Regions from separate parts of the Cytobacillus sp. OWB-43 genome, predicted to be linked through region 2. Evidence: riboswitches for the same ligand, from Rfam matches in the RefSeq annotation. Region 2 holds a riboswitch; the other holds the start of a gene.
The links. Region 2 has a riboswitch for S-adenosylmethionine ahead of U9M49_RS17545 (O-acetylhomoserine aminocarboxypropyltransferase/cysteine synthase family protein). Riboswitches for the same ligand answer to the same signal wherever they lie in the genome.
Positions count from the first base shown of each region.

Region 1: it holds a riboswitch for S-adenosylmethionine, as region 2 does, so the genes downstream of both, U9M49_RS13475 (MetQ/NlpA family ABC transporter substrate-binding protein) here and U9M49_RS17545 (O-acetylhomoserine aminocarboxypropyltransferase/cysteine synthase family protein) in region 2, are expected to answer to the same signal.

Region 1 is NZ_JAYEFF010000003.1:161,593-165,011, forward strand. Features, by position in the region: gene U9M49_RS13470 (pyridoxal phosphate-dependent aminotransferase) at 1-1,008, opposite strand, end outside; SAM riboswitch class I at 1,249-1,359, shown strand; gene U9M49_RS13475 (MetQ/NlpA family ABC transporter substrate-binding protein) at 1,448-2,272, shown strand; gene U9M49_RS13480 (aminoglycoside phosphotransferase family protein) at 2,355-3,218, opposite strand; gene U9M49_RS13485 (hypothetical protein) at 3,308-3,419, shown strand, end outside.
Region 2 is NZ_JAYEFF010000005.1:154,571-157,989, reverse strand. Features, by position in the region: gene U9M49_RS17545 (O-acetylhomoserine aminocarboxypropyltransferase/cysteine synthase family protein) at 216-1,493, opposite strand; SAM riboswitch class I at 1,781-1,872, opposite strand; gene U9M49_RS17540 (hypothetical protein) at 1,960-2,358, opposite strand; gene U9M49_RS17535 (hypothetical protein) at 2,725-2,850, opposite strand; gene U9M49_RS17530 (IclR family transcriptional regulator) at 2,855-3,419, opposite strand, start outside.

The DNA of each region.
Region 1 (3,419 bases), on a different contig from region 2:
TTCTTCACTATTGTATCCTTCAGGCACTGGCATCCAAGCAAAAAACGATCCTGAAGGAGACTTGCCGTGCCAGCCAACCTTTTCACAAGCGTTCATGAATGCATTTCTACGTCTCTCATATCGAGCAACAAGTTCGTCTACACTTGTTTGATCCCCATTTAATGCATCGGCTGCAGCTTTTTGAATCGCAGGGAATAAGCTTACATACATATGGTCTTGAAGAAGGTTGATGGCTTCAATGATTTGTTCATTTCCAACTGCAAATCCAATTCTCCACCCAGCCATATTATATGTTTTTGATAATGTATACATTTCAATACCAACGTCTTTCGCTCCGGCTGTGGCTAAGAAACTTTCAGGTTTCTTTCCATCAAAGCCGATAGCACCATAAGCAAAATCATGCAAGATGGTAATGTTGTTTTCCTTAGCAAAAGCAACAGTTTCTTCAAAAAATGTGGAATCAGCTGTCGCGCCTGTTGGATTATTAGGATAATTCAAAAATAGTAGGCGGGCATCCTTTTTTTGTTTTTCTGTAAATTGCGAGTAATCAGGTAGAAACTGATTTGCTTCTTTTAAAGGAAAGGTTTCGTAATTTACATTTGCCAAAACCGCACCAGATTCATAATCAGGGTAACCTGGATCTGGTAAGAGCATTAAATCTCCCTCATTGAGTAGGCATAATGGAATTTCTACTAAACCTGCTTTTGCGCCAAAAAGGATAGCTACTTCTTTTTCAGGCTCAATTTCTACCCCATATTCACGCGCATAAAAGGAAGCGGCGGCCTTCTTTAATTCATTAATTCCTCTAAAAGGAGAATATTTATGTGTCATTGGGTCTTCTGCAGCTTGCTGAAGTGATTGTACAATATGTGCAGGTGTTGGCTGGTCGGGATTGCCTTGTCCTAGGTTAATAACATCTCTGCCTTCAAGTTTTGCAGCAGCAACTTTTTGAACAAGGGAAGCAAAAAATTGTTGAGGTAATTGCTTCAAACGATGCGATAATTCCATTTTAATCCACCTTCATTCATTTAATCTATATACGAACGCATTTTATAACCAAAAAGACAAATTGTCCAGTTAATTTTATATAAAAGGAAATATTCGATTTCCTTTTTTGTTTTAAAAGAATAAAGGAAAGGTAGTTGGATCACTAAACCCATTTTCTTGGGAGATTGGATGTAGCATTATTTCGAACATTGACAAAAATAAAAGAGAGTAGTAATATCATATCATAAAAATTAAATGAAAAGCTTATCCAGAGAGACTGAGGGACTAGGCCCTATGACGTCCGGCAACCCCCAATATTGGGAAGGTGCCAATTCCTGCAGAATGATATCCATTCATTCTGAAAGATAAGGCGGAATAAAACCAATGCCTCTTTCAGATGATGAATAGTGGCTTTTTTTATTGGTTAAAATTCTGGTTACAGCTATGGGGAGGAAACATAATGAGAAAGTGGCTAATTGTTTTATTCATTGCAACTGTTTGTTTACTAACAGCATGTGGCGGAGGTTCAGACACGAGTGGAGAAAAGGTGGATGAAACGAAAGAACTAAAAATTGGTGCTACTGCCGGTCCTTATAGTGATATGTTGAAAAAAGCTATTGTACCTGGTCTAGAGGAAAAAGGATATAAAGTAACTGTCGTAGAGTTTAGCGATTATATCCAACCTAACAAAGCTTTAAATGAAGATGATATACAAGCTAACCTTTTCCAACATACAATTTACTTGGAGAATTTTGAGAAAGAAAATAACATGGACTTAGCACCATTAATTATTGTACCAACAGCCCCAATGGGGATTTACTCGAATGTGTTTAATTCAATTGATGAGATTAAAGACGGTGCAACCATTGCTATTCCAAATGACCCAACGAATGCAGCACGCGCTTTAAATACGTTAAATGACGAAGGTCTAATTACGATTGATGAAAACGCCGATCCACTAACAGTATCTGAAAAAGATGTGAAGGAGAATAAAAAGAATTTAGTTTTTCAACCGATTGAAGCAGGACAATTACCAAGATCTCTTGAGGGTGTGGATCTTGCTGCAGTTCCTGGTAACTTTGCGTTGGCAGCCGATATGGACTTATTAAGTGCATTAGCACTAGAAAATATGCTTGATGATTATCGCAACGTGGTTGCAGTTAAAGCAGACTTTGAAGATAAACAATATGCGAAAGACTTAAAAGAAGTGGTCGAGTCTGCAGAATTTGAAAAAATTATCGACGAAGAGTTTCAAGGATTTGGAAAGCCAGCGTGGATGGAATAACGAAGTAATAATAAGCAAGAAACCGGACAAAATTATATGGATTTGTCCGGTTTCTAATAATAGTTGTAGAATACTGTTAAACTTATCTGTGCATAATTTGTATTTTGGTCATTCCTGTACTTATGGATTGTCGAACAACTTTTTCATCCTGGTCATTGACGTTTTTCAACCATTTGTGAAATATTGGTTGTAAGCCGTAAAAGGAAGTGACTCTTCTATACATTTCATCTTTATTGAATTTTGTTTGATAAGATGCGAGAGCTTCTTTGGTGAATTGATCTCTGAAATCCCAATATAGCCCTGCAAAGTCAAACGCCGGGTCCCCTATTTGCGTATCTGTAAAGTCTATAATTCCTGATATTTCCTTTTTGCTTGGATGATAAAGGATATTGGCACTTGTTAGATCACCATGAATCACCACTTTTGCTTCTTTAAATTTTGACACCGCTAAAAACATTTTATCAATTTCTTCTTTTTCTGCGTCTTTTAAGAACGGAAATATTTTTTTAATCAGGGCTTGATGTAATTGCGCCCAATAATTTTCACTATGTAGTTCTTCTATATTACATTTCTTTGCTTCATCTATATCCAGACGATGTAATTCTGTAAGAAATGTTCCTAACCGCTTGGCTTCATATAAAGGAGGAGTAATCAATGAATGAGATAATGCTTGTCCTTTAATGAAGTGGTAAAAAACACCAATCATTTGTCCGTCTTTATTATAAAATGGAAGATAATTTGGTATTTCAATAATGGAAGAAAGATATGAGAGCTGGTGAAGTAGCTTTATTTCCTTTTTTATTTTCACTAATACTTGTTTTGTTTTTGGTATTCGGATGACATATGTTTGATTAACAATATAAATATGATGATCCCAACCAGAATGATTGCTTTCAATCTGTATTTCCTGAAGATGCGGGAGATGGTTTTTAATTAATTCCTTCATGGAACAGTCTCCTTTTTTATTATTTTGTATAAATCGTTTTTTTGAGGGGGAAAATAGGCGAGACATCTTATAAAAGGGGAGTGAAAGCAATGGAAAAAAAGTATGATAATCAAGTGGATGAGAAAATTATTGCTGCTCAAAATGAAGCTCAACAATACAATCAAATGGATACAGAATTAGAACAGTCAGAAGAAGTACAAG
Region 2 (3,419 bases):
TCCCCCTTTTCATGAAAGGAAACAGGCGCGTCGTAATGGTAAGATATCAGTGTTGATGGCTCTGTTTGAGAAAAATATTGTCATTCATACTGTATGAGGTGAATCGCCTGAGACATGCGATCAACAAAGTATATGGTAAAGGAATAAAGAATGGTTCTTTGATAAGCAGTTTAACTTCACACTTTTCACCCTTTATAATGCAAATCGTAATAAACCTACGTACATTGTTTTAACGCTTGCGTGATATCAGCCATCACATCTACAGGATCCTCTAAGCCAACAGAAAGGCGGATCATTTCGGGACTCACACCCGCCTCCGCTTGTTGTCCAGGTGAAAGACGAGCATGTGTTGTACTCGCTGGATGAATAATGAGCGTTTTCGCGTCACCAACATTTGCTAAATGTGATACCAGCTTTAGTGAGTTGATAAACCTTTTAGCTGTACTGATTCCCCCTTTGATGCCAAATGTAAAGATTGCACCTGCCCCACTCGGAAAATACTTTTTCCCGAGATGATATTGTGGATGGCTTTCTAACCCAGGGTAGTTCACCCAAGAAATATGAGGTAACTCTCCTAACCGTTTAGCCAAAACTTGTGCATTAGCGACTTGCTTTTCTACTCTGACACTTAATGACTCCAGACCTTGAATAAATAACCAGCTATTGAAGGCAGACAGCGTTGCCCCTAAGTCATGGCCAAGTTCAAATCTTGCTTTAAGAATAAAAGCTTTTTCCCTAGAAATTTCAACATAGCTGCGATTACCAATAGCAGGCTTTTTCTCATTAAAGGAAGGAAATCTTTCGTTACTCCATTCGAATCTTCCTCCATCTACAATCACCCCACCGATTGCCGTACCATGTCCACCAATAAATTTAGTTGCTGAATGAACGACTATATCCGCGCCAAATGCAAGTGGTTTTAGTAAAAATGGCGTAGTAAATGTATTATCTACTACTAATGGTAGGCCGTGACGTTTCGCTATCTCACTTAACTTTTCTAAATGGGCTACCTCCATATTCGGGTTGCCAATTGTCTCTGTGAAAATCGCCTTTGTCCTTTTATTAATTTTTCCTTCTAAAGATGTAAAGTCCGTCCCATCAACAAAATGAACATTGATACCGAATTTACTAAACGTTTCTGCAAATAAATGGTAGGTACCACCATAAAGAGCCTGTGTAGAAACTATCTCATCGCCTGCTCTTGCAAGTGTTAAAAGGGCAATGGAAATCGCTGCTTGCCCAGATGAAACAGCAAATGAGGCTACGCCACCTTCTAACTGTGCCATTCTCTCCTCAAACACTGCATTGGTTGGATTTGCATTCCTTGAATAAATAAAGCCAGGCTCTTGCATCTGAAATAAGCTTGCTGCATGATCGGTATCTTCAAACACATAGGATGAAGTCATGTATATTGGTACGGCTCTCGACTTTGTAACAGGATCTGGCACTTGCCCCCCATGAAGCGCTATTGTATCAAACTGGTGATGATTCATTTTTCATTCTCCTCTCACATTTCACTTATAATAAACAAACTCGACTCGGAACCATCTATCAGTGATGAGCTTTTGAATATGCCAGCACAATGGTTGTTTTTTCATAAATTGAATTTGAAACATCAATTTTTTATGTCCAACACCTTTTTTCAAGAGCAGAAAAAAGACCACTTTCAATAAAAAGAGATTGTACTCTTCCATCGAAAGCCGCCTTTAGTCGTCTAATCGGCATAGATAAAGCCCCTCTTGCTAAAGAAGAGGGGCTCACGATATATCGCCATATCCTCAACTTATCTATCTTGGAATTAGCACCGTTACCTAGTTTTGGTCGGTTGCTGAGGCTTCAAAGGGCCAGTCCCTCCACCTCTCTTGATAAATTGAATTTTTTAAATTTTAAGAGTCATTAATTATTAATCAGAATAACCTTATCATCCGGCGCTGTCAACAGCTTTTTATAATAAATCTTTTATGCAGCACAAAGTCTTTCTTTTGCCTTTATTACTGACACCCAATATTCAACTGGAGATACAAAGGATTGCAAATAATTCAGCTCTTTATTATACATAAGAGCCTCCACTAAAAGATAAACAGACGTATCATTTAAATCGTTAACAATCATATCAAGCAAAGTTGCTTTCATATTCATAATATCTTCATAATCATCGATGATAGCTAACTTATCATCTAAATATGAAAGAAAAGCTTGTAAATGAACAACCTCTTCTTGTAATTCCTTCCACCCTTTATCCTCAGCTAATACGTTTACATAATTAACAAATTGATTGTACTCTTCATGACTATCTCTTTTAATTTTCTCTGCTAATATATCAAAAAATACATGATTGGACATATCCTTGCTGTTCACTATTAGAGCACCACCTTTACTATTTATATAAAATTATAGACCTTCTCTTTTAAATATTCAATAAAATCACATGAAACTATTTTCAATTAAGGAGTCGGGTGGTGTGTAGTTTTAGTCTAAATTAAACCAAGTAGCTGGGATATAAGGGGGATACAATAATTTCTAATTTTTCTTACGCATTTGAATGAAAGGTGAAATCACCCTTCCACTACTAGATGCATATCCAGCTATTTATGTAAGCTTTGTTTTGCCCTTTTACCCGGCTCATACTTCAATTTGATTCTTTGTTAGCCTTGTTCCTCTCTTTTACATGGCTCATACTTCAATTTGATTCTTTGTTAGCTTCGTTTCTCTCTTTTACATGGCTCATACTTCGATTTGCTTCTTTTTAGCTTCGTTTTGCTCTTTTACATGGACCATAACTAAATCTCTTTTAGCTATGGCAAATAACTTTCCCTTCGATGCAACCGCCTCATATAGAGTAGGATTCAATCATTCAGCCCCTCGCTCGATAGCCAAATTGTGCAGAGATTTCTTTTCCTACTTTTATAATAGATTGACTTTTATCTGCAGAGGGGTCTTTTGGAATCGACTCTGAGAAACCAACTACTGTTATCGCACTTAATAATTCTTGATTGTAATTAAAGATTGGTATAGACACAGAAGATACAGTAGGAATCAAAGGCTCCTTAGCAAAGGCAATCCGTTCCTGCCTTACGCGGTTGATTTCTTCTACCGCATTCCCTTTTCCTTCTTTCCCCATAACCTTAATCCAATCTTTAGTTGTTGCTGAATCAAGGAAGCTCTCGAATATTTTCCCAGTCGATGAAAGCGGTGGTAAAAGTGAACCGAGCTGTGCACCAATATTATAGGCATGTCCCGGGTTCCATATTTTCGAGATAATTGGACCATTATATGTCCACGTAGTTAATAGGCACGTATTGTCTAGTTGATGACTTAAATCCTTCAAATAGGGTAGAACACGTGAAATCACATCTTCCTGCCCTATAGCTGCCACCCCATATTCAATTAATTTACTTCCAAGTTGATATTGTCCATTA